4 regions of the Pantoea allii genome follow, and region 2 is predicted to be linked to each of the others. Evidence: predicted binding sites of a transcription regulator. Region 2 holds the regulator's gene; each other region holds the start of a gene.
What was found. The regulator CRP, encoded in region 2, controls carbon source genes, mostly activating them, when cyclic AMP is high. The targets are predictions, from matches to a motif close to ATGTGANNNNNNTCACAT.

Region 1 (7,310 bases), 880 kb from region 2:
AGGACTTTTTCCCACTGACCGTGAACTATCAGGAGCGTACTTACGCTGCTGGTCGTATCCCAGGCAGCTTCTTCCGTCGTGAAGGTCGTCCAAGCGAAGGCGAAACCCTGATTTCACGTCTGATCGACCGTCCTGTGCGTCCACTGTTCCCGGAAGGTTTCGTTAACGAAGTGCAGGTTATCGCCACGGTTGTGTCGGTAAACCCACAGGTTCACCCAGACATCGTTGCCATGATCGGTGCCTCTGCAGCGCTGGCGCTGTCAGGCCTTCCGTTCAACGGCCCAATCGGTGCAGCGCGCGTTGGTTATATCAATGACCAGTACGTACTGAACCCAACCGCGGATGAGCTGAAAACCTCACGCCTGGATCTGGTCGTTGCCGGTACGCAGAATGCCGTTCTGATGGTGGAATCTGAAGCAGAAATCCTGTCTGAAGAACAAATGTTGGGCGCAGTGGTGTTCGGCCACGATCAACAGCAGATTGTGATTGAAAACATCAATTCACTGGTCGCCGAAGCGGGCAAGCCGCGTTGGGACTGGCAGCCAGAGCAGGCGAATACTGCACTGATTTCACGCGTTGCGGCGCTTGCCGAAACACGTATCAGCGATGCGTACCGTATCACTGACAAGCAAGAACGTTATGCTCAGGTTGGCGTCATTAAAGACGAAACCATTGCTGCGTTGCTGGCGGAAGATGAATCACTGGATGCGGCCGAAATCGGCGACATCGTTCACAGCCTGGAAAAGACGGTTGTCCGTACCCGCATTCTGAACGGCGAGCCACGTATCGATGGTCGTGAGAAAGACATGATCCGTGGTCTGGACGTGCGCACCGGCGTGCTGCCGCGTACTCACGGTTCAGCCCTGTTCACCCGTGGTGAAACGCAGGCGCTGGTTACTGCTACCCTGGGTACGACCCGCGATGCGCAGAACCTGGATGAGCTGATGGGCGAACGTACCGACAGCTTCCTGTTCCACTACAACTTCCCTCCGTACTCTGTCGGTGAGACCGGTATGGTAGGTTCGCCTAAGCGTCGTGAAATTGGTCACGGTCGTCTGGCGAAACGCGGCGTGCTGGCTGTGATGCCAAAAGCCGAAGATTTCCCGTATACCGTTCGCGTGGTTTCTGAAATCACCGAATCTAACGGTTCTTCTTCTATGGCCTCGGTCTGTGGTGCCTCTCTGGCGCTGATGGATGCAGGTGTGCCAATCAAGGCATCTGTTGCGGGTATCGCGATGGGCCTGGTAAAAGAAGACGACAAGTTTGTTGTCCTGTCCGACATCCTGGGTGACGAAGACCACCTGGGCGATATGGACTTTAAAGTCGCCGGTAGCCGTGAAGGTATCACCGCGCTGCAGATGGACATTAAAATCGAAGGCATCACCCGCGAAATCATGCAGGTTGCGCTGAACCAGGCCAAAGGTGCACGTCTGCACATTCTGGGCGTCATGGAGCAGGCTATCAGCACCCCGCGTCAGGAAATTTCTGAGTTCGCGCCACGTATTTACACCATCAAGATCAGCTCAGACAAGATCAAAGATGTGATTGGTAAAGGCGGTTCCGTGATCCGTGCGCTGACCGAAGAAACCGGTACAACCATCGAAATCGAAGATGACGGTACCGTGAAAATCGCAGCGACCGACGGTCTGAAAGCGAAAGAAGCTATTCGCCGTATCGAAGAAATCACCGCAGAAATCGAAGTGGGCCGTGTCTATAGCGGTAAAGTCACCCGCATCGTAGACTTCGGTGCCTTCGTCGCTATCGGCGGCGGTAAAGAAGGTCTGGTGCATATTTCTCAAATCGCAGACAAGCGTGTTGAGAAAGTGACTGACTATCTGCAGATGGGTCAGGAAGTGCCGGTTAAGGTGATGGAAGTTGATCGCCAGGGCCGTGTGCGTCTGAGCATCAAAGAAGCGACAGAAACCAAGCCTGAAGCTGTTGCAGCTGAGAGCACACCTGACGCTGAATAAGTCTTTCCTGATTTGCCTCTCCTTGCCTGGCAGGGAGAGGCTTTTGTGTCATCGCGAGGGCGGGAATCCTTGTGCACAGCAGGCGGATAACAGGATGGTTGTCCCAATGTTTGTATTCGGGAGTGGGAAATGAAGCCTTTTTTGCGCTGGTGTTTTGTTGCGACAGCTTTGACGCTGGCAGGATGCAGCAACTCCAATTGGCGTAAGAACGAAGTTCTTGCAGTACCTTTACAGCCCACACTGCAACAGGAAGTGATTCTGGCTCGCATGGAACAAATTCTTGCCAGTCGAGCCCTTACCGATGATGAACGCGCACAGCTGTTATATGAGCGCGGAGTGTTGTATGATAGTTTGGGTCTTAGGGCATTAGCGCGGAACGATTTTTCGCAAGCGCTGTCTATAAGACCAGATATGCCAGAGGTGTTTAACTATCTTGGTATATACTTAACGCAGGCGGGCAACTTTGATGCCGCCTATGAAGCGTTTGATTCTGTACTTGAGCTTGATCCAACTTACAACTATGCGCATTTAAATCGTGGTATCGCCCTCTATTACGGTGGTCGATACAAGTTAGCGCAAGATGATCTGCTGGCGTTTTATCAAGACGATCCTAACGATCCTTTCCGCAGCTTGTGGCTCTACCTTGTCGAAAGCAAGATGGATGCAGACAAAGCGAAAGTGGCGCTCAAGCAGCGTTACGACAAAGCGGTCAAGGACCAATGGGGATGGAATATTGTTGAGTTCTACCTTGGCGACATCAGCGAAGCAACACTGATGGAACGTCTCAAGGCGGACGCAACGGATAACACCTCGCTCGCTGAACATCTCAGTGAAACCAACTTCTATTTAGGTAAGTATTACCTAAGTCTGGGGGAGAAGGACAACGCAGAAGCGTTGTTCAAACTGGCGGTCGCCAACAACGTTAATAACTTTGTTGAACACCGATACGCATTGTTGGAACTGGCGCAACTCGGCCAGGCACAAGACGATTTATCAGAATCTGACCAGCAATAGCTGACGAACTTTTTTGCCTGTAAAACCTGTCAAGTCATCATCTTCAGGGATGAAGGCTTTTCTGTTCGTCAAAACTTCTAATTTGAGCCGGTTCACACTTTTTGATGAAAATGACTGAAAGTTTTCACGACGAGTTATGTAGACTGGCCGCCGCAATCAACGAGGCACGTGTACTACATGACTGATATTCAAACCACTTTTGCTGACCTTGGCCTGAACGCCGAACTCCTTGAATCACTGAATGGCATGGGCTATGTAAAGCCATCCCCAATCCAGGCTGAGTGTATTCCTCACCTGCTGGCGGGCCGTGACGTGTTAGGTATGGCGCAGACCGGGAGTGGTAAAACCGCAGCGTTCTCGCTGCCGCTGTTACATAACATCGACCCAACTGTTAAAGCACCGCAAATTTTGGTGCTGGCACCGACCCGCGAACTGGCGGTGCAGGTTGCTGAAGCTGTTACCGAATTCTCTAAACATATGCGCGGTCTGAACGTGGTTGCCCTTTACGGCGGCCAGCGTTATGACGTGCAGCTGCGCGCACTGCGCCAGGGACCACAGGTTGTCGTGGGTACGCCAGGCCGCCTGCTGGACCACCTGAAACGTGGCACCTTAGATTTGTCTAACCTGCGTGGTCTGGTTCTGGACGAAGCAGATGAAATGTTACGCATGGGCTTCATCGAAGACGTTGAAACTATCATGGCGCAGATCCCAGAAGGTCATCAGACCGCACTGTTCTCTGCCACTATGCCAGAAGCGATTCGTCGTATTACCAAGCGTTTCATGAAAGATCCGCAGGAAGTTCGCATCCAGTCAAGCCTGACAACGCGCCCGGATATCAGCCAGAGCTACTGGACTGCCCACGGCCGTAAAACTGATGCGCTGGTTCGCTTCCTTGAAGCAGAAGACTTTGATGCGGCGATCATTTTCGTGCGTACTAAAAATGCAACGCTGGAAGTCGCTGAAGCGCTGGAGCGTAGCGGTTACAACAGTGCGGCACTGAATGGCGATATGAACCAGGCACTGCGTGAGCAGACGCTGGAGCGCCTGAAAGATGGTCGTCTGGATATCCTGATTGCTACCGACGTTGCGGCCCGTGGCCTGGACGTTGAGCGTATCAGCCTGGTTGTTAACTACGATATTCCGATGGACTCAGAATCATACGTTCACCGTATCGGCCGTACCGGTCGTGCAGGTCGTGCCGGTCGCGCACTGCTCTTCGTAGAGAACCGCGAGCGTCGTCTGCTGCGTAATATCGAACGCACCATGAAGCTGACTATTCCAGAAGTTGAGCTGCCAAATGCAGAACTGCTGGGTCAGCGTCGTCTGGCTAAGTTTGCTGCGAAAGTTCAACAGCAACTGGAAAGCAGCGATCTGGAGCAGTACCGTGCGCTGCTGGCTAAGATGCAGCCTGAAGAAGAGCTGGATATCGAAACCCTGGCTGCGGCTCTGCTGAAAATGGCACAGGGTGAGCGTCCGCTGATCGTTCCTGCTGATGCACCACGTCCAGCGCGTCGTGAATTCCGTGAGCGTGACGATCGTCGTGAGAGCCGTGATTCACGTGAAGCACGTGGCCCACGCGAAAACCGTGAGGGCGGCGACCGTCCACGTCGCGAGCGTCGTGACGTTGGCGATATGCAGCTGTACCGTATTGAAGTGGGCCGTGATGATGGTGTTGAAGTTCGTCATATCGTGGGCGCTATTGCTAACGAAGGCGATATCAGCAGCCGTTACATCGGTAACATCAAACTGTTCGGTACGCACTCTACCATCGAGCTGCCGAAAGGCATGCCTGGCGATGTGCTGCAGCACTTTACCCGTACACGTATTCTGAACAAGCCGATGAATATGCAGTTACTGGGTGATGCTCAGCCGCATGAAGGTGGCCGTGGCGAACGTCGTCCGGGTGCCGGTGCTGGCGAGCGTCGTGGCGGTGCTGCGCGTCCTGAAGGTCAGGGCCCGCGTCGCTTCTCTTCTGAGCGCCGTGAAGGCGGTCGTGATGGTGCACGCCCTTTCAATCGTGAAGGCGGTCGTGGTCCACGTCGTGAAGACAGTGCTGCTGCACCACGTCGTCGTGACGCGTAAGCGAGCTTATTCGGTGTAATAAAAAGGGAAGCCTACGGGCTTCCCTTTTTTTGTCTTGTCGTTGACCCATCACAGGATCACCGCCGCTGGCTACAGGTTGCTGGCAGCTTCCATGGCCAGCTTAAACGAATGCAGGCGCGCTTCGGTGTCGTAAATTTGCCCGTTAACCATCACCTCATTTGCCTGAGTTTCACGCAGCAGTGAAGCCAGACCATGCCGTACCTTATCCACATCGCCAACCAGAGACATGCTCAGCGCCTGCTGCACGCCATACTGTTCTGACGGCGACCACAGGCTGTCCATATTCTGTACCGGTGCAGGCAGCGGACCCGGTTTACCACGACGCAGGTTGATAAATTGCTGCTGCATGGAGGTAAACAGAAAACGCGCTTCACTTTCGGTGTCAGCGGCAACAATGTTTATGCACACCGTGGCGTACGGCTCGGCAAGGCGCGCGGAAGGCTTGAAGTTCTCACGATAGACGTGCAGGGCCTGGAACAGCTGGTCCGGCGCAAAGTGTGAGGCAAAGGCAAACGGCAGTCCCATTTTGGCCGAGAGTTGAGCGCTATAAAGGCTGGAACCTAACAGCCACACCGGAATTTTCATTCCTAAGCCGGGAACCGGCTGCACCGGCGGCTGCGCGCCCGCTTCAGCATCAAACCAGTCGATCAGCTCGGCAACATCGTCCGGGAAGGTATCGGCATGAATGCCCGACAGATGACGACGCAGTGCCAGCATCGTGCGCTGGTCCGAACCCGGTGCACGGCCTAATCCCAGATCGATACGATCGGGATACAGCGAAGCCAGGGTACCAAACTGCTCTGCAATCATCAGCGGTGAGTGATTAGGCAACATAATGCCACCAGAACCCAGACGCAGCGTGGTGGTGTTGGCGGCCAGATAGCCAATCAGCACGGCGGTGGCCGCACTGGCAATGCCAGTCATATTGTGGTGCTCGGCGAGCCAGTAACGTTCAAACCCCAGTTTTTCTGCCTGACGCGCCAACGCGAGTGAATTATGGAAAGCATCACGTGGCGTCGCGCCCTGCGGAACAGGGGCAAGATCCAGAACGGAAAGGCGAACGTTTTTTTTATCAGACATGGGTACTCCAGAGTGTATAGCGCAGGTGTCAGACCCTGCACCATCAAGTATTGCGTAACATCCGCCATATTAAAACTTTTTACACTCTCAGTATGTTGCCTGTATGTGCCTTTCAGTCGGTGGTCAGTAAAACCATCCCCGCCAGCTTGCGCCAGTAGCCGTTACAATCCCGATTTTTCTCCAGATCCAGCGGGGCCTGGCCTTCCTCGTTTTGGCGAAACCGGTCAATAAGACTTAAGGTTTGCGTGTCCTGAGGCGACAGCCGCACGATATCCACCCAGTTGCGCATGCCAACCAGATCGTTCCCCAGGTTATAGCAGTAACCGCTCATGGTCTGGATACCGTTTAAGACGAAGACCTGCTGTTGCTCCTGCGACAGGACCTTGCGTCCGTTAGGGTAATGAATGCAGCAGGTTTCGCAGTCATCTTTGGCGCGATTCTCCGAGCGAGCCGTAAAGCAGCGAGCCGACAGCGCCAGCGGCAGATGGCCATAGCCCAGCACTTCCACCTCGAACTGCTGGCGTATGCCTTTGGTTTCGCACTGCTGTAGCAGTTGCACCAGCCAGTCGCGTGGCATTTCAACCGGCAAACACCAGCGCGTCATTCCCTCTTTCACCAGAAGCTGCAGCGTATCAGCGTTATACACATTCAGCGTGGGGCCAGCGACAAAGGGCAGCTTGCGTTCGGCTGCCATGTTGACGGTGCCAACGTCGTTGGCCTCAATAATAAACTCGCCATTTTCAACATAGCGCTGCAGCTCTTTGAGCTCAGAAGGAGATTGCAGCAAAGCCAGGGTGCTGATAACCACCTGCTTACCACTGGCTGACAGCTCACGCGCCAGGCTCATCCAGGCAGCAAAGGGTGTCGCACGCCGCTTGCTGCAGACCGTTTCCCCAAGATAGATGATATCGGCGCTGCTGCTGGCGGCGAGTTGATAAAAGTGTTCCAGCGTGGCGGTTGGCCAGTACCACAGCACTGGCCCAAGGGCGTATTTCATGGTTTTTCCTTACTGCCAGTCACGATGATAAGCGCCTAACGTGGTTTGCGAGCCCTCAGACAGCGCGCCCAGCGTCTGCATCCACTGCTGCGCCACCTCAAAGTTATCCGGCTCGGCTTTACAACGATCGATCGCCTGACGCCAGA
Region 2 (7,310 bases):
TTGCATCCCTTCCGCGAAGGTAACGGCAGGGCGCAGCGTGTTTTCTTCGAGCAGTTGGCTCTGCATGCCGGCTACCTGCTGGCATGGGACAGTCTGAGCGCGGAAGCATGGGTTGCGGCAAATCAGGCCGGGGCGTCCGGTGATGTGCAACTGCTTGAAAAGGCTTTCGCCAGCATCGTCAGTGAAGTCAAAGCTGTCTGAACCGTTGCAGCACAAGGGAGACGCCAGCAGTGTGCCTCCCTGTGCGACATGGGCTTTCCTGCTTCCCCGCATCACACTCACCCTGAACAGCATGGTAAGATGCCGCTCTGGACATCACTCTGGATGCCGAGCGATGCGCGCATCCTCCCGGTCTGCCTGAAACCATAACCATGCTGCTGCTTATTGATAACTACGACTCATTTACCTGGAACCTCTACCAGTATTTTTGCCAACTGGGAGCTAACGTACGGGTAGTGAGAAATGATGCCATCACTCTTGATGAGATGTGCGCCCTGCCGCTGAGCCATTTGGTGATCTCGCCCGGCCCCTGTACGCCCGATCAGAGCGGTATTTCGTTGCAGGCCATTCGCCACTTCGCCGGTCGTCTTCCGGTGTTAGGTGTTTGCCTGGGTCATCAGGCCATCGCTCAGGTTTTCGGTGCGCAGATCGTGCGTGCCCGCAACGTGATGCATGGTAAAACCTCGGCGATACAGCACAATGGTGGTGGTGTGTTCCGTGGCCTTAATCAGCCGTTGACCGTGACGCGCTACCACTCTCTTATCGTTAAAGCGGATACGCTGCCTGATGAATTTGATGTCACGGCCTGGAGCGTGCGCGATGGTCAGCCGGATGAGATTATGGGGATTCGCCATAAAACCCTGGCGCTGGAAGGCGTGCAGTTTCACCCCGAGAGCATCCTCAGTGAGCAGGGGCACCTGCTGTTAGCTAATTTCCTGAATCAATGAAGTTGTGTTTGCCTTTAAGTGATTTTTTATGCATATTTCATGATTATTATTTCATCTTGACTCAACGAACCAGTTAACGAGGTTGTCAATGGCAGCGGAAAATATGGCGGTAACGCGGGAGACGTTCGATCAGGTTATTTTGCCTGTTTATGCACCTGCACAGTTTGTACCGGTAAAAGGCAAAGGGAGCCGAGTCTGGGATCAGCAGGGCAAAGAGTATATCGACTTCTCTGGCGGGATTGCCGTCACCGCACTGGGCCATTGTCACCCGGCGCTGGTTGAAACCCTGAAGAAACAGGGTGAAACCTTGTGGCATACCAGCAATGTGTTCACCAATGAACCTGCGCTGCGGCTGGCCAGTAAACTCATCAACGCGACCTTTGCGGAGCGCGTCTTTTTTGCTAATTCCGGTGCGGAAGCCAATGAAGCCGCCTTTAAGCTGGCTCGTTATTATGCCTGCAAACGCCACAGCCCGTTTAAAAGTAAAATTATTGCCTTTCATAATGCCTTCCACGGCCGGACGCTGTTCACCGTAACGGTGGGTGGACAGCCAAAGTATTCCGATGGTTTTGGTCCGAAACCCGCCGATATCGTTCACGTGCCTTTCAACGACCTGGATGCGGTAAAAGCCGTCATTGACGATCATACCTGCGCGATTGTGGTGGAGCCGATTCAGGGCGAGGGCGGTGTGATGCCGGCCACGCCAGCGTTTCTGCAGGGCTTACGTGAACTGTGCGACAAACACCAGGCGCTGCTGGTACTGGATGAAGTACAAAGCGGCATGGGACGTAGCGGTAAATTGTTTGCCTATGAGCACTATGGCGTGACGCCAGACATTCTGACCTCGGCGAAGGCGCTGGGCGGTGGTTTTCCGGTCAGTGCGATGCTGACCACGAATGAGGTGGCCTCAACCATGGCACCTGGCGTTCATGGCACCACCTATGGCGGAAACCCGCTGGCCTGTGCGATTGCAGAAACCGCGCTGGATATCATCAATACACCAGAGGTGTTGAATGGCGTGGAAATCCGTCGTCAGCAGTTTGTGGAGGCCCTTAAGGCGATTGATGCGCGTCACGATCTGTTCAGCGATATCCGGGGTAAAGGTCTACTGATTGGTGCAGCCCTGAAACCGCAACATGCGGGCAAGGCGCGCGATATCCTGAATGCGTCAGCCGCAGAAGGCGTGATGGTGCTGGTGGCCGGGACTGATGTGATGCGCTTTGCGCCATCGCTGATTATCGAGCCTGCCGATATAGAAGAGGGCATGACGCGCTTTGCCAACGCGGTAGAGAAGGTGCTGTCGGCCTGAGTTATTTCCGGCGCAGACTGCGCATCAGCCAGCGGCCATGATGAGGCCGCTGGTTCCAGGCCAAAGATGAGATCGTGTGCATCACTTTCAGATGATCAAGAATGCGCCGGACGTGCTGCTCCAGCACCGTGACGGGCCCCTCGTTAATATCTTCAACGCCCTGCAGCAGATCCGTCTGCGAACTTTCCCCATCATATTCCAGTCGTTGCTGGCAACGTTGCAGTGCAATCTCGCACCATTGCAGATAGTGCTCGGCCAGCGTGGGTGGCAGCATGGTGTGTTCGCGCGCCAGAATTGTCATGGCATTGATGTGTTCAACAATAAACTGGCAGTGCGTGACCCATAAGCGCATATCCTGCAGGTAGCGTGAGTTAAATCCCGGCTCCTGCATCGCCTGATTCAGGGAATTAAACACCGCGTTATGGGCCTGGTTGACCTTAATCCGCTGGTAAGCCAGCTTATCTGGAGACTGCTCCGGGCCGAGTAACATCCGCAGTGCGTCCTGACAGGCCTCCAGTGCATCATGCGCATTCTGACGCAACAGCGCGCTCTGCCACTGCGGCCACAGCCATAACATGCCACCAAAGGCGATCAGGCAACCCATCAGCGTATCCAGCAGGCGGGGCAATAAAAACTGTGCCCCGTTAAGGGAGAGCAGTTGCAGCGTATAAACGGCCGTGACCGTAAATCCTACCATCGACCAGCCGTAAAACTGTCGGGTAAAGCGATAGCTGATAAAGGTAATGGCCAGCATGATGCTCAACACCAGCGGCTCTGGCACATCCAGGCGCAGCGAGGCTGCCGCAATGACCAACCCGGCAAAGGTGCCCAGGGCCCGGTGCTGGATACGAACCCGGGTTGCACTGTAGTTGCTCTGGCTGACAAACATGATTGTCATCAAAATCCAGTAGGGCTTTGGAATGGAGAAAAACACCGCCAGGGCGCTGCCCAGCATCAGCATGACGGCAAAACGACCGGCGGTGCGCAGCGCGGAAGAACGCAACGACAGATAGCTTCGCAGCGCGGGCAGCAGCGGCAAACGACGCTGGCGATCGGCCATCAGGTCACGTTGATAAAGCGGCTTTTGGGTACGAAGTACCCGGGCGATGCGGCTGAAATGATAGAGGCAGAAGTTACCCACCGGATTGTCCGGATGCTGGCGGGCGATTTTTTCCAGCGCACCCAGCTGTTTGTCCATATCAAAACGGCTGGAGAGTTGGTGATACAGAATATCGTCGGCCAGCTCGCGCAGTCGGGCTGAAATCGTCCTGGCATTCCAGCGGATAACGGCTTCCGCATGGCTTTGTTCCACCAGCTTCTGGACTTCTTCCGGCTGATGCAGGCTGACGGAGATATGTTCCTGTAAATCCAGCGCCACCTGAAATGCCCGGGTCAGACGTTTATGGCTGTGATCGCGGCTTGCGGACAACATATGCATCTGTTGGTAGCAGGTGTTAATCAGGTCGACCGCTTTTTGCTGACGCACCAGCAGGGGCGGCAGGGCTTTTTCAGGATCGGTAAGCTGCGTCAGCAAGCTGTACTTTGCGTCACAGTAATTTGCCAGCTCACGGTAGATTAAACTCAGGCTTTCGCGCATCGGCTGCTCTTTCCACAGCCAGAACCAAAACCAGTTGAATAATCCGTACCAGAGCGTACCGCCGATATAGAGCAGCGGAGGCACGTAAATGGGCATACGGCCAATCAGGCTGATGGTAAAAATCGCGGCAATCAGCGTACCGGGCAGCAGTCGGGCGTGCAGCGGGCTGATTTCACCTGTGACGCCAAGGAGTAACGGCATCGCAAACAGAATCAACGGCAGAGGGACGTCTTTGAGCAGTAGCCACTGCATCAGCAAACTGCCAAAGGCAAACAGGCTGCCGCCAATAATCAGGCGCTTAAAGAAACGTTTGTGCGGTGTATCCAGGCCAGCAATATTGCAGCAGGCGGGAACTAATGAGAACAGCAACCCTTTTTGCAGATCGCCAAACAGCCAGCCGAGCGCGACCGGAAGGCACAACACCAGAGTCTGGCGCAGCGCATAGTTAACTTCGGGGTGATAAATTATTCTTCGCCACATGGGCTCAACACAAGATATTCACGGCATAATGTTGCCATCACGCCGTGAATAATAAGGCTTAGCGGGTGCCGTAAACAACGATGGTTTTGCCGTGTGCGGAGATCAGATTCTGATCTTCCAGCATCTTCAAGATACGGCCCACGGTTTCACGTGAACAACCAACGATTTGGCCAATTTCCTGACGAGTAATTTTAATTTGCATGCCGTCAGGATGCGTCATGGCGTCAGGCTGTTTAGCCAGGTTAAGCAACGTCTGTGCAATGCGTCCGGTGACATCCAGGAACGCGAGATTTCCCACTTTTTCTGACGTCACCTGAAGACGGCGCGCCATCTGTGAAGAAAGACGCATCAGAATATCCGGGTTAACCTGGATGAGCTGACGGAATTTCTTGTAGGAAATTTCTGCTACTTCGCACGCCGTTTTCGCACGTACCCAGGCGCTGCGTTCCTGACCTTCTTCAAACAGGCCAAGCTCACCAATAAAATCGCCTTGATTCAGGTAAGAAAGAATCATCTCCTTGCCTTCTTCATCCTTAATCAGTACCGCGACGGAACCTTTCACGATGTAGTAAAGCGTTTCGGCTTTTTCACCTTGATGAATCAGCGTACTTTTGGATGGATACTTGTGAATATGGCAATGGGACAGGAACCATTCAAGTGTAGGGTCTGTTTGCGGTTTGCCGAGAACCATTCGCTATTATCCTCTATTGTAATCGTGCCCAAAATACAGGGCTCTGTTTCCCTGCCAGGCGATGAAAGCGTTAAGCGTGTTTCCATTCAGGAAATTATTCGGGCTGCATTCGGCGCAGAGCGCATAATTCTTCCCGGCTTCATCTTCGGATGACGAAAAAATATTTTCAGCACTGTTTGTAGCACAGCTTTCGCCGACTGTCTTGTGTTGTCTCGCTTCAGCAATGAGGCTGATTTCTCTGGATTGCTGTTTACCAGGCAAAAGCGTACTCTGGCGCAAAAACAGGGTATTCTGGGGGCGAAATTATGCAGGCAAGAGTCAAATGGGTTGAAGGGTTAACATTCCTCGGCGAATCATCATCCGGCCATCAGGTCTTAATGGATGGTAATTCCGGTGATAAAGCGCCCAGTCCTATGGAAATGGTGCTGATGGCGGCCGGTGGTTGCAGCGCAATCGATGTGGTTTCAATTTTGCAAAAAGGCCGCAACGATGTGGCTGATTGCGAAGTAAAACTCGAATCAGAGCGTCGGGAAGAAGCCCCTCGCATCTTTACCCGTATCAACCTGCATTTTATCGTGAGTGGAAAAGCACTTTCAGATAAAGCCGTGGCGCGTGCGGTCGACCTGTCGGCGGAAAAATATTGCTCGGTTGCCATTATGTTAGGCAAAGGGGTCGCGATCACCCACAGCTACGAGGTTATCGAGCTGTGATCTCTCAGAGGCCCGCGCGGCCTCTGATTTTATTCAATGCGTTTGCCTTCCATGAGCCGTTTCACCAACGGCGCCATAATCAACTCCATCGCCAGCCCCATTTTTCCGCCCGGTACCACCAGCGTATTGATATTGGAAATGAACGATCCCTGCAGCATGGCCAGCAGATAAGGGAAATCAATATCTTCCAGACACTGAAAGTGAATGACGACAAAACTCTCATCCAGCGAAGGAATGGTGCGGGCCGCAAACGGGTTGGAGGTATCCACGGTAGGGACGCGCTGAAAGTTGATATGGGTGCGTGAGAATTGTGGCGTTATGAAGTTGATGTAATCTTCCATTGAGCGCACAACCGAATCCATGACGGCCTCACGGGAATGGCCGCGTTCACCGGTATCGCGGACCAGCTTCTGAATCCACTCCAGGTTGACAATCGGCACCACGCCGACCAGTAAATCCACCTTTTCAGCGACGTTATGCTGAGCCGTCATCACCCCGCCGTGCAGTCCTTCATAAAAAAGCACGTCCGTATCCGGGGGCAGCGGCTGCCACGGCGTAAAGGTGCCCGGCACCTGATTCCAGGGCACGGCTTCGTCGTAGGTGTGCAGGTATTTCCGTGACTGGCCTTTGCCGTGCTCACCGTATTCAATAAAGGTTTGTTCCAGCAGGCCAAAGTCATTCGCTTCCGGGCCAAAATAGCTGATGTGGCGACCCAGATCGCGTGCTTTACGAATCGCCATATCCATTTCTGGCCGGGTAAAACGGTGAAAGCTGTCACCTTCCAGCTCGGCAGCGTGCAAATTGAGTTGCTGAAAAATTTTACGGAATGCCAGGCTGGTGGTGGTGGTTCCCGCGCCACTGGAACCCGTTACCGCAATGATCGGATGGCGTGCAGACATAGTAAAACTCCCTGTGAAGTCGGGCGATGAGCATTGTTAGCACGATTTTTCATTCTGTGCATCAGCCGCGAAACTCGCTTTTGCGCATGATGTTTACCGATTCGTGAAGCTCAGACCAGACCAGTACCACCTCACCCTGCTGCAGCTGACGTCGCACATCGGCGACTTTTTCCGTCAGGCTGAGCTCCTGTTCACCGTAGTCGGTGCCTTCGCGCAGGACAAAGGCTTCAATTAAATTTTCGAGGGTTTCGGGGGAAACCTGTTGCCAGGGAATCATCACAGGGTTAGCTATCCAGATAAGGGGAAATCCACTGTGGCACGCGCTGTTCCAGCCACAACTGAGGCTGGCGCAAGGTGCCACCAACAAAGCCAACATGACCGCCATGGCGCGTCAGCTGATAGGTAATAGTGGCAGATAATTGGTCATTCTGCGGGATCACCTCATCACTCATAAACGGGTCGTCTTTCGCATGGATGATCAGCAACGGTTTTGCCACCGAGCGAAGCAGCGGCATGGCGCTGGCGCGGCGATAATAATCCGTGGCATCGGCAAAGCCATGTGCGCGGGCGGTGATCGCGTCGTCAAAGTCTCGCAGGCGGCGCAGCGCGCTGAGCTGTTTAAGATCAATCGGTAGAGTGTCAGGCCATGCGTGCAGTTTGCGCTGAGCATTCTTTTT
Region 3 (7,310 bases), on a different replicon from region 2:
CGATAGCCATGGCTTCCATATCACGACCGGCCAATCCGCCGTATGACGGCATCCCCTCATAAACCACAACCAGCTCTTTCGCGGCCTGGAACATCTCGTCATCGTTCATGCACAGGAAGCCGCCGATATTCACCAGACAGTCTTTTTTGCCACTCATGGTGCAGCCATCGGCATAGCTGAACATTTCATGAACGATATCTTTGATGCTGGTGTTCTCGTATCCTGCTTCCTGCTCTTTAATGAAATAGGCATTTTCAACGCAGCGTGTCGCATCGTAGAAAATCTTAATGCCATATTGACGGGTCATTTCATGTACGGCACGCATATTTGCCATTGAAACGGGCTGGCCGCCTGCCAGGTTCACGGTGACCGCCAGGCAGATATAGGCAATGTTATCCGCGCCCTTTTCTTCGATGAGTTTGACTAATTTATTGAGGTCAATATCGCCTTTGAAAGGCACCTTCAGGCCGGCGTCGTGCGCTTCGTCACGAACAATATCCACAAAGGTTGCGCCGTTTTTTTCCTGATGGAATCGGGTCGTTGTAAAATACATATTCCCCGCAACATATTGACCGGGCTTAATGGCCAGCTGCGAGAGCAGGTTCTCTGCTCCGCGCCCTTGATGCGTGGGAACAATATGTTTAAAACCAAACAGCTCCTTAACTGTCCTTTCGAGGTGGTAGAAGTTCTCACTGCCTGCATAAGCTTCATCACCTGTCATCATCCCTGCCCACTGCTTGTCACTCATGGCATTTGTACCGCTGTCTGTCAGCAGGTCGATGTAGATATCTTTTGAATTCAGTAAAAACGTGTTATAGCCTGCGGCTTGCATTTTCTTAATACGCGCTTCGCGCGGGATCATTGATACGGTTTCAACACTTTTAATGCGGAAAGGCTCGGCAGGATAGTTCATCTTTATTTCTCCAGTTATCCATTTCATGAATGTAAAAATGCAAGGCGAATGCACCTGATGCATAAAGACATTGCATGGGAATATGTAACAGCAACCTCACCCGTGAGGCAGAAATAATACCAGGCCATCATGCGATATTTATCATTCAATGAAAACAGTCGTGCCCATATTGCGGTCTTTCTGTTCAGGTTTAAAACGTAAAATGGTTATTACGCTACAGCTGATGAATTTTAAAGACCATTATTCAATAAGTTGGGAAGGTACAAACACGCTATGTCATGGCAGAAGAGTCGATTGTAACAATTAAAATGAAAACTTATCTTTCCATCCTTTATCTTTATACTCTACGGGATACTTTTATTTAGAAAATCCTGAGACGGCGATCACTTAAAAATTACGTTATCACATCAATCGGGGAAAATTCGTAAACTTAAATGTACATAATAGTGTGATTAACAGAAGGTATTTAGTTAGTTACAGTAAAATCAAATAATCCTGCTCGTCGTAGATCCTGGCGTTAAGACCCGCGCCTGATTAGGACGTTAGCGAGGAGAGTGATTAGAATAGTAGAAGAAATGCAGGCTTTTATGCACGTTTGAAATAGTTTAATAAGTGTATCAGTGTCACCTGTTGAGATAACAGTTTTGTGGCAATACTGGCTACAGCAATCACTAATATAATCACGAAAAAAAGGCGATGTATGACCATCGCCTGAGTGACCAGAACGTATTAACACCCGATGCGTTATTTATTCTCGGGTAATTTTCATCGCCATATCGATTGATATCGCCATGCTCTCGGGATTCGCCTTGCCTGTCCAGGCAATATTGAATGCGGTGCCGTGATCGGCTGAGGTGCGCAGGAAAGGCAATCCTGCCGTGATATTCACACCGTCGTAAAAACCGAGGAGCTTAAGTGGGATATGTCCCTGATCGTGATACATCGCGACAACAATGTCATACATACCTTCATTACACTGCATAAATACGGTGTCCGGCGGACAAGGGCCATAAACATCAATGCCCTGCGCTTTCATCGCGTCTATAGCCGGCGTCAGGATTCGAATCTCTTCATCACCAAACAGACCATTTTCGCCAGCGTGTGGATTTACGCCTGCAACCGCAATACGCGGCTGGGTGAAGCCAACCCGGCGTAAAAAGGTATCGGCGATTCTGATGACCGTTTCCACCCGCTCCTGGCTGAGCGTATCCAGAAACTTACGCAGCGAAATATGCGTGGTGACGTGGATAACCTTCAGCTTATCGGTGTACAGCACCATCGAATAATCTTTGGTGTCCGTCAACATCGCGAGTAACTCGGTGTGGCCGGGATAATGATGTCCTGCAAGGTGCAGCGCTTCCTTATTCAGTGGCGCGGTAGCAATCGCTTTGACCTGGCCACGCATCGCCATTTCGGTTGCTCGCTTGATGCACCGATAGGCCACATCACCGGCTTCGGGTTGAACCACGCCACACTGCAACGCCTCCGGATGGGCAACTTTCTCATCAATAATGTGAATGATGCCCGGCGCGAACTGTGCCTGATCCACCTGCTCAATAACGCTGAGTTCAACCTGAGGTGTGATGTTCATTGCCAGTATACGGCGGAAAGTCTGTGCGCAGCCGATAACCACCGCGGGTGAGCCATTCAATGGCCCTTCGGCTAAAGCCTTGATAATGATTTCAGGACCGATCCCTGCAGGATCGCCCATTGTTATAGCAACAGTATTAGTCACCTGTTTTCTCCTCAACGAAACTCAAAATTTTTAAGAGGGTGGTTTCATCACCGAAAGCACCGGCTTTAGTAAATACAGTCTGATTCCAGTCACAGCCAAGTAAGTGCCCGTAGGGAACACAACCTGCAGCCCTGCCCCGAATTCTGAATCCTGTTGCGCCCAATGCGGTTGCGGTTGCAGTCGCGACATCACCACCTGAGAGATACAGTGCTTTTGGTGGCGTGATGCGCATGACCGAATGGACCAGTTCTCCAAGCAGAAAACTGATTTTTTCACCCAGTTGCTTACGGGTAATGCCACGTTGTTCACACAGCCTCTGTATATGTTGCCTGTCGCCACTGTCACAGCAGGTATGAACCAGACAATGTAAGCCATGACGAAGAATGCAGGTAATGGCCTCTCTGAAACGATCGCTACCTTTCTCCAGCAGTTCAGCGGTATCGATATAGACGTGTTCAACTCGCGGATGTTCTGCGGCTAGCGCCAGTTGTCTTTGAGCGACTTCACTCATTGAACCCACCACAGCAAACAGACCTGGGTACTTTTTGGCTGACGTAAAATAGCGAGCAAAAGCATCACACAGCCCAGCTGAGCCTACCAGCAACGGCTTTGGCCGTAACGATGCACATATTTCTACGATGTGATCCAAATCAGCATCAGTTTTTGCATCAACGATGAGGGCGGTCATTCCTTCGCGCACCTCTTGCGCGTGCCGGGCAAGATCGCTGCACCTGACGTTAATGCAGCTAATGCGACTCTGTTTTTGCACAATGTCACTGATATCTGCACTCACGATCGGGGTTTTTGGATCGCTGGCAAATTCCGTCGCGGTGAGCAATTTGCCGGAAACCAGACATTCACCGTTTTGCGTTGTTCGTCCTGCTGCCGGAAACGCAGGCGCAATGACCGCCAGATTGATGCCGGTTGCCTGCAACACTGCCTCTGTTTCGGCTCCGGGATTACCTCGCATCGTCGAATCGATCTTTTTGATAAACCACTCCACGGTCATACCGGGTTGGTCTGCCAAAAGTGCAGTCATGTGGTTTGTGACTTGCTGTGCGGCATCGCTCGCTGAATACGCCCTGCTGTCGCTGTTCAGTACAATCGCCTGGGCCTTACTCAGATAGGGCTTTTGGAAAATGACATCCACGACCATGCCTGCCTCAGCCAGCGAAACACCGGCATCATTCGCGCCGGTGAAATCATCGGCCAGCACAATGCATTTTTTTTGATTACCCGCCTGTACCGTCATTGGATCTCCAATGCTACTCATCCGCCGCTTGATTATATTCAATCACAATCGATTATATGTGAGCAAGATCAATTTAATAAAGCCTCATTTTATTTATAAATTTAGTCACTGAGTGAATGCGCTACAGCAGTATGAAGAATTTCAGTCAAAAACGGGGAGAAAAACGTGGCATTAATTAACAGTACAATCTTAAGCGGTTCCAACGCGATAAACGCCCTCACGCCAGTCGTTGTGGGCCGTAACCGACTGCTGGTTTTGACAGACAAGAACATTGTGAATTTGTCCGCGACTCAGCAAATTCTGGCACTGCTGGGCCAGGATGACCGTCATGTTGAACTTATTGATGATGTTCCCGCTGAGCCAACGCATACCGATGTTGAGGCCGTGCTGTCGCGCGCGGCAGGCAAAACCTATGATTTGGTGGTGGGCATTGGCGGCGGAAGCGTTTTGGATGTGGCGAAGCTCCTCTCTGTTTTATGCCATGCTTCCAGCCCGTCGCTTAAGGCGCTGCTGGACGGTCAGAAAATCGAAGCCCGTTTGCCCTCGCTGCTCATTCCTTCTACTGCGGGCACCGGATCGGAATCGACACCCAATGCGATTCTGGCCATTCCAGAGAAAAATACCAAAGTGGGCATTATTTCTCCTGTGATGCTGCCCGATTATGTTGCCCTGCTACCCGAACTGACAACCAGCATGCCCGCGCACATCGCCTCTTCAACGGGCATTGATGCGTTGTGCCATTTACTTGAATGCTACACCGCCACCATTTCTAACCCTGTGGGCGACAACGTGGCGTTAATGGGTCTGCATAAATTATTCCGTAATCTCGAAACATCCGTTAATGAGCCGCATAACCTGAACGCTAGGCTGGAGATGCTGTGGGCTTCTTATTATGGCGGCGCGGCGATTGCCCATGCCGGCACTCACCTTGTGCATGCGCTTTCTTATCCGCTGGGCGGGACCTGGCATCTGCCTCACGGTGTCGCCAACGCCATTCTGCTGGCACCCTGCATGAAAGTCGTACGCCCGTTTGCCGTGGAAAAATTTGCCAACGTTTGGGACCTGATTCCGGATGCCGATACCACACTAAGCCAGGAAGAGAAATCCCATGCGCTGGTCGACTATCTCGCCAAATTAGTTAAACGACTCAACCTGCCGGATAACCTGGAAGCCTTAGGTGTGCCTTCAGATGACATTGATTCCCTTAGCGAAGCGGCTCTGAATGTGAAGCGGTTGATGAACAATGCGCCTTGCGTGGTCAGCCATCAGGATGTGGCTGCGATTTACCGGACGCTTTTCCCAACGGTTTAATTTAAAAGGAGTGGGCAATGAGTAAAAAAATTGAAGGTGTGCTAACAGCGATTGTTACCCCTTTTGACAAAGAAGGTGAGCTTAATCTTGATGAGCTTAAACGTCAGGTGATTCGTCAACTGAATGCGGGCAATGGGATTTTCTGCGGCGGCACCAACGGTGAGTTTTTTGTTCTGAATGAAAAAGAGAAACTTACTGTTACTGAAACCTGTGTCGATGAAGTATCAGGACGCGGAAACGTCGTTGCACATATTGGTGAGATCTCTACCCGTGAAACCATTCGCTTAGGTAAACAAATTGAGAAACTGGGCGTAGACGCGGTTTCGGTTATTACGCCTTACTTTGTTCCCCTCAATCAACGCGAACTGATTAACCATTATACGGCTATCGCCGATGCCCTTTCCGTCCCGGTTTTTTTGTACAACATTCCGGCCAGAACGGGCAATACCATTGCGCCAGAAACGGCCCGCATACTGGCTGAGCACCCCAATATTATTGGCGTAAAAGACAGTGCGGGAAGCTACGAAAGCCTGAGTGGATATCTGGATGCGGTGAAGGATAGCAAAGACTTTGCTGTCCTGAACGGGCCGGATTCGCTTATCCATCAGGGTTATGTAGACGGCTGTTCAGCCTGCATTTCAGGTCTGGCTAACGTTGCGCCCCGTCAAATAAATGATATCTGGTCCCGGTTCCACGCCGGAGATATCGACGGATCGCGATTGGCACAAGAGCAGGTAACGGGTTTACGCACCGACCTTTATAAAGTGGCCTTTTCACCTGCAGCGGTAAAAAAAGCGTTGCAGATTCTGGGTCATAACGTGGGCGAAAGTCGTTATGCGATTCATTTTGATGCCGCTCAGGAAGATGAAATCCGCAGAATCATCAACCTCTACCTGAAGTGATAATAAGAAGTAATAAATCGTAAATACAGGGAGTACACCCTGCTCCCCGAATTTATCTTGTTATATCTGAGGCTATAATGAAAACTTTCAACGCTCAGGACACCCTGATAATTATTGGCATCGTGGTGGCTTATATTGTCTTTACCACCTGGCTGACATTCCGATTACGCAGTAAAAACTCTGGCGATTTTATGGAAGGCTCCAGAGCCATGCCAGCCTTTATCGTTGGTATTCTGCTGATGTCAGAATATATAGGCGCAAAATCCACTATTGGGACTGCTCAGGCCGCTTTCGAAGGCGGTATCGCGGCGTCATGGTCTGTTATTGGTGCCGCAATTGGTTTCCCGTTATTTGGTATGCTCCTGGTAAAACGTATTTATAATACTGGCAAGATTACCATTTCAGGTGCTATCGCTGAAAAATACGGTAACAGTACTAAAAATATCATTTCACTGATCATGATTTATGCCCTGCTCCTGGTCAATGTGGGAAATTATGTGAGTGGTGCCGCTGCTATCGCGACGGTATTACACGTCACCTTACCAGTTGCCGCATTTATTACGGCCGTGGTCAGTACCTTCTATTTTGCGTTTGGTGGTTTGAAAGGGATTGCCTGGGTCACCATGCTGCACAGCGGGTTAAAGTATTTTGGTGTGCTGGCCATTTTATGGTTTGCCCTGTCGCAAACGGGCGGCCTCAAGCCAATGATCGACGAAATGCCCGCTTATTACTGGACCTGGGACGGGAATATTGGTGCGTCAACAATCTTTGCCTGGCTCATCGGTACCATTGGTTCGATTTTCTGCACGCAGTTTGTGATTCAGGCCATCTCCTCAACCAAAGATGTTAAGTCTGCGCAGCGTTCAACCTGGATTGCTTTCCTGTTCTGTATGCCGATTGCCCTGGCGATTGCGGTGATCGGCGTGGCCGCTAAGTATCTGCATCCCGACATTAACAGCCTGTATGCAATGCCCGTGTTCCTGCAGGACATGAACCCGTGGCTGGCCGGTCTGGTGACGACCTCGCTGGTTGCCTCCATCTTTGTCAGCGTCAGTACTGTAGCCCTGGCGATTGCCTCACTGGTGGTGAAAGATTTTTATGTGCCTTACTTCAAGCCGTCACCTGAGCAGGAATTTAAAACCACCCGCTGGTTATCGCTGTTAATTGGCTTCCTGCCGCTGATTTTTGTTCTGTTCG
Region 4 (7,310 bases), 1.0 Mb from region 2:
GCTCATTAATCGCGGGCTATGGCAGTACCCAGACGGCCGGGGAAGAGAGCAGCCAGACGGCGGGTTACGGCAGTACGCAGACCGCGCAGAAGGGCAGCGATCTCACCGCCGGTTATGGCAGTACCTCGACTGCCGGTTATGAAAGTTCATTGATCGCGGGCTATGGCAGTACCCAGACTGCGGGTTACAGCAGCACGCTGACGGCGGGTTACGGCAGTACGCAGACCGCGCAGAAAGAAAGCGATCTCATCACCGGTTATGGCAGTACGTCTACAGCCGGGTCCGACAGCTCATTAATCGCGGGCTATGGCAGTACCCAGACCGCCAGCTACAACAGTGTGTTGACGGCGGGCTACGGCAGTACCCAGACGGCACGAGAAGGCAGCGACCTTACCGCCGGTTATGGCAGTACCGGCACGGCGGGGTCAGACAGTTCAATCATTGCGGGCTACGGCAGCACCCAGACAGCCAGCTATAACAGCAGCCTGACGGCGGGATACGGCAGTACGCAGACGGCGCGTGAGCAGAGTGTGCTGACGACGGGCTACGGCAGCACCTCTACGGCAGGTGCCGACAGCTCGCTGATTGCAGGTTATGGCAGCACCCAGACCGCCGGGTACAACAGTATCCTGACAGCCGGTTACGGCAGTACCCAGACGGCGCGAGAAGGCAGCGACCTTACCGCCGGTTATGGCAGTACCGGCACGGCGGGGTCAGACAGTTCAATCATTGCAGGCTACGGCAGTACTCAGACAGCCAGCTATAACAGCAGCCTGACAGCGGGGTACGGCAGTACGCAGACGGCGCGTGAGCAGAGTGTGCTGACGACGGGCTACGGCAGTACTTCTACGGCAGGTGCCGACAGCTCGCTGATTGCAGGCTATGGCAGCACCCAGACCGCCGGGTACAACAGTATCCTGACAGCCGGTTACGGCAGTACCCAGACGGCGCAGGAGGGCAGCGATCTCACCGCCGGTTACGGCAGCACCTCAACCGCCGGGTCCGACAGCTCGCTGATTGCGGGATACGGCAGTACCCAGACCGCCAGCTACAACAGTGTGTTGACGGCGGGCTATGGCAGTACCCAGACGGCGCGAGAAGGCAGTGACCTCACCGCGGGTTATGGCAGTACCGGCACGGCGGGTGCCGACAGTTCAATCATTGCAGGCTACGGCAGCACCCAGACCGCCAGCTATCACAGCAGCCTGACGGCGGGCTATGGCAGTACCCAGACGGCGCGCGAGCAGAGTGTGCTGACGACGGGCTACGGCAGTACCTCAACCGCCGGGGCCGACAGCTCATTAATTGCGGGCTATGGCAGCACCCAGACCGCCGGGTACAACAGCATTCTGACAGCCGGTTACGGCAGTACCCAGACGGCGCAGGAGCGCAGCGATCTGACGACCGGCTACGGCAGCACCTCAACCGCCGGTGCCGACAGCTCATTAATCGCGGGCTACGGCAGCACCCAGACTGCCGGGTACAACAGCATCCTGACCGCCGGTTACGGCAGCACCCAGACGGCGCAGGAGCAGAGCGATCTCACGACCGGCTACGGCAGCACTTCGACGGCGGGTTACGACAGTTCGCTGATTGCGGGCTACGGCAGCACCCAGACCGCGGGCTATCACAGCATTCTGACAGCCGGTTACGGCAGTACCCAGACGGCGCAGGAGCGCAGCGATCTGACGACCGGCTACGGCAGCACCTCAACCGCCGGGGCCGACAGCTCGCTGATTGCGGGCTACGGCAGCACCCAGACTGCCGGGTACAACAGCATCCTGACCGCCGGTTACGGCAGTACCCAGACGGCGCAGGAGCAGAGCGATCTCACGACCGGCTACGGCAGCACCTCGACGGCGGGTTACGACAGCTCGTTAATCGCGGGCTACGGCAGCACCCAGACCGCGGGCTATCACAGCATTCTGACCGCCGGGTACGGCAGCACCCAGACGGCGCAGGAGCGCAGCGATCTGACGACCGGCTACGGCAGCACCTCGACGGCGGGTTACGACAGCTCGCTGATTGCGGGCTACGGCAGCACCCAGACCGCGGGCTACAACAGCATTCTGACGGCGGGCTACGGCAGTACCCAGACGGCGCAGGAGAATAGCGATCTCACGACCGGCTACGGCAGTACCTCGACGGCAGGCTATGAGAGTTCGCTGATTGCCGGTTATGGCAGCACCCAGACAGCCAGTTTTAAAAGTACGCTGATGGCCGGTTACGGGAGTTCGCAGACTGCCCGGGAAGAGAGTTCGTTGACTGCCGGATATGGTAGTACCTCGATGGCCGGTTATGACAGCTCATTGATTGCCGGTTACGGCAGCACCCAGACTGCCGGTTATCAAAGCACGCTGACAGCCGGTTATGGCAGCACGCAAACGGCAGAACACAGCAGCACGCTGACGGCAGGTTACGGCAGTACCTCAACGGCGGGCGCAGACAGCTCCCTGATTGCAGGCTACGGCAGTACGCTGACCAGCGGTATTCGTAGCTTCCTGACGGCGGGCTATGGCAGTACGTTAATCAGCGGGCTTCGCAGCGTACTTACCGCCGGTTACGGAAGCAGCCTGATTTCCGGCAGACGCAGTAGCTTAACGGCGGGATATGGCAGTAATCAGATCGCCAGCCATCGAAGCTCGTTGATTGCTGGCCCGGAAAGTACACAGATCACGGGCAACCGCAGCATGCTGATTGCCGGAAAAGGCAGCTCACAAACGGCGGGTTATCGCAGCACATTAATCTCCGGGGCAGACAGTGTGCAAATGGCTGGAGAGCGCGGCAAGCTGATCGCGGGTGCAGACAGCACCCAAACCGCCGGGGATCGCAGCAAGCTTCTGGCAGGCAACAACAGTTATCTCACCGCAGGCGATCGCAGCAAACTGACCGCAGGCAATGAATGCATACTCATGGCGGGAGATCGAAGCAAGTTGACGGCGGGCATCAACAGCATTCTTACCGCGGGCTGCCGCAGCAAACTGATAGGGAGCAATGGCTCTACGCTGACGGCCGGGGAGAATTCAACCCTGATTTTTCGCTGCTGGGATGGAAAGCGTTACACCAGTGTGGTTGCCAAAACCGGAAAGGGGGGAATAGAAGCGGATATGCCTTACCAGATGGATGAAGACAATAATATCGTGAATAAACCCGAAGAATAATCGTCTTAGCCTGGAGGGATTATTGTGGTGCATAGGGGAAAAGCATGTCAGCGTATTTTACCCAGCACGCAGAATAACCTGAAAAAACAGAGCATCGTTATCCGGCCTGTTATTTATCTTTTTCTGAACACGATAAACCTTCATTGGCCGGCCTGTTTCGGTGGTGCCTGACCCGGCCATTAACAGGAGTGATAAGCAAAAGGCTCAATGCTGAGCCTCTGCAAAAACACATGATTATTCAGGGACGCCAGACGGTGCCGTCCGGGGTGCGGGCCATCGTCCAGCCAGGATTGCCGCCCTCACAGGGGAATTTCGCCGCCAGCGCCTCATTAATATCTATACCCAAACCTGGCTTATCATTAACATAAGCATAGCCCTGCTCAACCTCAGGGCAGCCCGGAAATACCTCACGCAGCGCATCATTCATTGGCGTGTATTCCTGAATGCCGAAGTTGGGTGAGCTCAGATCCAGATGCATATTGGCGCAAACCCCAACCGGTGAAATATCGCCGGGGCTGTGCCAGGCGGTGCGAACCCCATTTAATTCACTGTAAATGGCGATTTTTTTCGCCGGTGTGATACCGCCAATCGAGCTAATGTGGCAGCGGATGTAATCAATCAGTTTATTGTCGATCAACGGCTTCCACTCATTCACATTGACGAACAGCTCGCCCATTGAAATCGGCGTGGAAGATTGCTGGCGCAACATTTTCAGCCACTCGGTATTCTCGGGTGCCACCGGATCTTCAAGGAAGAAAAGCTGATAAGGCTCCAGCGCTTTGGCCATATGAATCGCGTTAATTGGGGTAATACGTTCATGAGCATCATGGAGTAGCTCCACGCTGAAACCCAGCTTATTGCGCAGATGATCAAACAGGCGCGGAATGCTTTTCGCGTAGGCTTCTGGATCAAAATAGATCCCCGGCGCTTTGTTACGTGGCGAGCGCTTGGGTTGAATATTTTTCGCTTTCACCATGCGGGTGGCAATCAGCCTCAGGTCGTCGGTACCTGCACCGCCATACATGCCCATCTGGCAGCGAATATACTGATAACCTTCCTCCATTTTGGCGCGTGCGCTGTCCTCCACTTCGGCTTCATCTGCGCCATCAGTGTGCACATAGAGCGCGATACCGTCGCGACATTTCCCGCCCAGCAGCTCATAAACCGGCAGGCCGGCCTGCTTACCTTTGATATCCCATAGCGCCATATCAATGCCGGAAAGGGCGTTATTCATTACCGGACCGTTACGCCAGTAGCCACTCACGGCGGCGGACTGCCAGATATCTTCGATCCTGGCGGGATCTTTACCAATCAGAAACGGGGCAAGGTACTCGTCAATGGCACTTTGCACGGCATAGATGCGTTGCGTGAAGGTGGCGCAGCCCAAACCATATAACCCTGGCTCATTGGTTTCGATTTTAACCACTACCAGATCGATTCCGCCCGGCGCAGTCAAAATTGTTTTCACGTTGGTGATAAACAGATTACTCACAATAGCTCCTTAATTTTCAGAACATTAGCTGCCACCGTACTCATCGCTGCTGCTCACGGCTCAAAGGTATGTTGTCATACAACATGTTCTTTCTACCACAAAGCTTGCCGATTTCATTTTTGTCCTGCCGTTTTTGTGACAGCGATCGACTGAATCACCTTTCTGTAAATAATCTGTGTTTATATTAATATTATACAATGACTTAGATGGGTTTTTTGTTAAGGCTTTGTGATGCGCGCCTCATAAATACGCATTGTGTATTGATTTAATCTGCTCGTAAATTCACCTTAATAAGATAGTTGTCATACATATTTAAAGGTGAAACATGACTGCAATGTTCGACCTGACCGGTAAAACGGCCTTAATAACCGGTTCCTCCCGGGGGCTGGGTTTTGCCTACGCGGAAGCGCTGGCCGCTGCCGGCGCGCAGGTTATTTTGAACGGTACGCGAGAGGCCGTTCTGACTGACGCCGTGGCACAGCTCGCCGATAAAGGCTTTGGCGTAACCGGAATGGTATTTGATGTCACGAGTGAAAGTGCCATAGAAGAGGCGTTTTCCCGTCTGGACGAGCAGGGGATCGCGGTCGATATCTTAATTAATAACGCCGGGATTCAGTACCGCAAACCCATGCTGGAGCTGGAACTGGAAAACTGGCAAAAGGTGATTGATACCAACCTGACCAGCGCCTTTCTGGTGTCTCGCGCGGCGGCAAAACGCATGATCGCCCGTAATCGTGGCGGAAAAATCATTAATGTCGGCTCGCTGACCAGCCAGGCGGCTCGACCAACCGTCGCACCTTATACCGCCGCCAAGGGCGGCATTAAGATGCTGACCTGCTCAATGGCAGCCGAATGGGCGCAGTTTAATATCCAGACCAATGCGATTGGGCCGGGCTACATCTTAACGGATATGAACAGTGCGCTGGTCAATGATGTCCAGTTCGACAGTTGGGTGAAAAGTAGCAACCCTTCGCAGCGTTGGGGACGACCCGAAGAAGTGGCCGGTACGGCCGTTTTTCTTTCATCGCCTGCCTCAGATTATATCAATGGTCAGATTATTTACGTGGATGGCGGCTGGCTGGCTGTGCTGTAAGCCTCATTGACCCGAGAAGAGGAAAAAGATGTGCATAGCGTAATAACTCATGCCTGTGTGGCAAAGGGCAAAAAAGAGATAGTGGTTGAACAGCGCGAGCTGAAATATTCGGATGATGATGTCGTTGTGAAAGTGGAATGCGGCGGTATCTGCGGCTCTGATATTCACTATTACCACGAAGGGCGCGCTGGATTATCGGTGATCACACAACCGCTGGTGATTGGTCATGAATTTGTAGGGCGCATTTTTCATGCCCCGGCCGCTTCGTCGCTACAGCCGGGGCAAAAAGTCGCGATTAATCCCTCTCAGCCTTGTGGGCGGTGTGAGTATTGTCGGGCAGGTAAGCAGAATGCCTGTGCCACCATGCGGTTTATGGGGAGCGCCCAGTTTACCCCGCACGTGAACGGTGGATTTGCACAGTATGTCGTGGTGCCTGCGCAACAGTGCGTGGCTTACGATGAGCAGGTTCCGTCCAGCGTCATGGCCGTTGCCGAGCCTACTGCGGTAGTGATCCATGCGCTCAATGTGGCAGGCAGCATCGTGGGTAAAAAGGTGCTGGTGATGGGCGCGGGCCCCATAGGCGCATTAGCGATTGCGGCGGCAAGAGCTTCCGGCGCGGCAGAGATTGTGGCGTTTGATCTGAGCGAGCGTTGCCGCCGAATTGCGGTGGAAATGGGGGCTGACGCGGCGGTGGATGCAAGCGATCAGGCCGCCGTTGCCCGCTATGGTGAAAACCGGGGATATTTTGACGTCACGCTGGAAGCCAGCGGCGCAGAAGCGGCGATTGAATCCAGTATTCTGGTGACGCGACCAGGCGGCGTTGTGGTTCAAATAGGCATGGGAAAAAGTCCACTTAATTTTCCTGTGGCACAGATGCTGGTAAAAGAAATAAGTTGGAAAGGCTCCTTCCGCTTTATTGATGAATTTGACGTTGCGGTTAAATGGCTGGAAAAAGGCATTATCGATCCGCGTCCAATTCTCTCCGGTCATTATGACTATCACGATATTGAGGCAGCATTAAATGCGGCCAGTGATAAAACGCAACATTCAAAAGTATTAGTTCAGTTTTCATAAAAGACACTAAAACAAGTCGTCATGACTGTGGCTAAAAAACAGCAGTAATTATCGCGGGTGAAAATAAGCTCACGCTCGCGTGAGCGGCGCTCGCCTGTCATTTAATGGTCTGTTAACGCATCGTCGACCTCAGGGTGAAAGCATGAGTCATTCAAATACCAACACCACCAAACGTAATACGTCTGATCTTGTCAGGGCCTCCGTGTCAGGATGGCTGGGTACAACGTTAGAGTTTATGGATTTCCAGCTCTATTCTCTTGGTGCGGCATTAGTTTTTCATGAAGTGTTTTTTCCCGAACAGTCCGGTGCAATGGCGCTGATTCTGGCAATGGGAACCTACGGTGCCGGTTATATTGCACGAATCGTCGGGGCCGTTTTTTTTGGTAAAATGGGCGACCGCGTTGGCCGTAAAAAAGTCCTGTTTATTACTATCGCCTTAATGGGCGTGAGTACCACCTTAATTGGCGTATTACCGACCTATCAGCAGGTG

Region 1: yrbN (protein YrbN) is a predicted target of CRP. The motif match lies at 3,065-3,082, and genes of this name have one in related genera.
Region 3: QNH99_RS21705 (iron-containing alcohol dehydrogenase) is a predicted target of CRP. The motif match lies at 3,957-3,974, and genes of this name have one in related genera.
Region 4: QNH99_RS18700 (enolase C-terminal domain-like protein) is a predicted target of CRP. The motif match lies at 4,880-4,897, and genes of this name have one in related genera.

The regions. Positions count from the first base shown of each region.
Region 1 is NZ_CP125958.1:4,130,204-4,137,513, reverse strand. Features, by position in the region: gene pnp (polyribonucleotide nucleotidyltransferase) at 1-1,970, shown strand, start outside; gene nlpI (lipoprotein NlpI) at 2,100-2,984, shown strand; gene yrbN (protein YrbN) at 3,089-3,169, shown strand; gene QNH99_RS19400 (DEAD/DEAH family ATP-dependent RNA helicase) at 3,162-5,066, shown strand; gene QNH99_RS19395 (luciferase-like monooxygenase) at 5,157-6,167, opposite strand; gene QNH99_RS19390 (U32 family peptidase) at 6,280-7,164, opposite strand; gene QNH99_RS19385 (ubiquinone anaerobic biosynthesis protein UbiU) at 7,174-7,310, opposite strand, start outside.
Region 2 is NZ_CP125958.1:439,184-446,493, forward strand. Features, by position in the region: gene QNH99_RS02000 (putative adenosine monophosphate-protein transferase Fic) at 1-201, shown strand, start outside; gene QNH99_RS02005 (aminodeoxychorismate synthase component II) at 372-947, shown strand; gene QNH99_RS02010 (bifunctional acetylornithine/succinyldiaminopimelate transaminase) at 1,036-2,256, shown strand; gene QNH99_RS02015 (YccS/YhfK family putative transporter) at 2,258-4,333, opposite strand; gene crp (cAMP-activated global transcriptional regulator CRP) at 4,392-5,024, opposite strand; gene QNH99_RS02025 (OsmC family protein) at 5,330-5,734, shown strand; gene QNH99_RS02030 (phosphoribulokinase) at 5,764-6,633, opposite strand; gene QNH99_RS02035 (YheU family protein) at 6,695-6,913, opposite strand; gene QNH99_RS02040 (hydrolase) at 6,918-7,310, opposite strand, start outside.
Region 3 is NZ_CP125959.1:75,630-82,939, reverse strand. Features, by position in the region: gene QNH99_RS21720 (tyrosine phenol-lyase) at 1-913, opposite strand, end outside; gene QNH99_RS21715 (D-threonate 4-phosphate dehydrogenase) at 1,662-2,624, opposite strand; gene dtnK (D-threonate kinase) at 2,641-3,921, opposite strand; gene QNH99_RS21705 (iron-containing alcohol dehydrogenase) at 4,066-5,211, shown strand; gene QNH99_RS21700 (dihydrodipicolinate synthase family protein) at 5,229-6,113, shown strand; gene QNH99_RS21695 (sodium:solute symporter family protein) at 6,191-7,310, shown strand, end outside.
Region 4 is NZ_CP125958.1:3,964,646-3,971,955, reverse strand. Features, by position in the region: gene QNH99_RS18705 (beta strand repeat-containing protein) at 1-3,161, shown strand, start outside; gene QNH99_RS18700 (enolase C-terminal domain-like protein) at 3,400-4,653, opposite strand; gene QNH99_RS18695 (SDR family oxidoreductase) at 4,979-5,746, shown strand; gene idnD (L-idonate 5-dehydrogenase) at 5,777-6,820, shown strand; gene QNH99_RS18685 (MFS transporter) at 6,963-7,310, shown strand, end outside.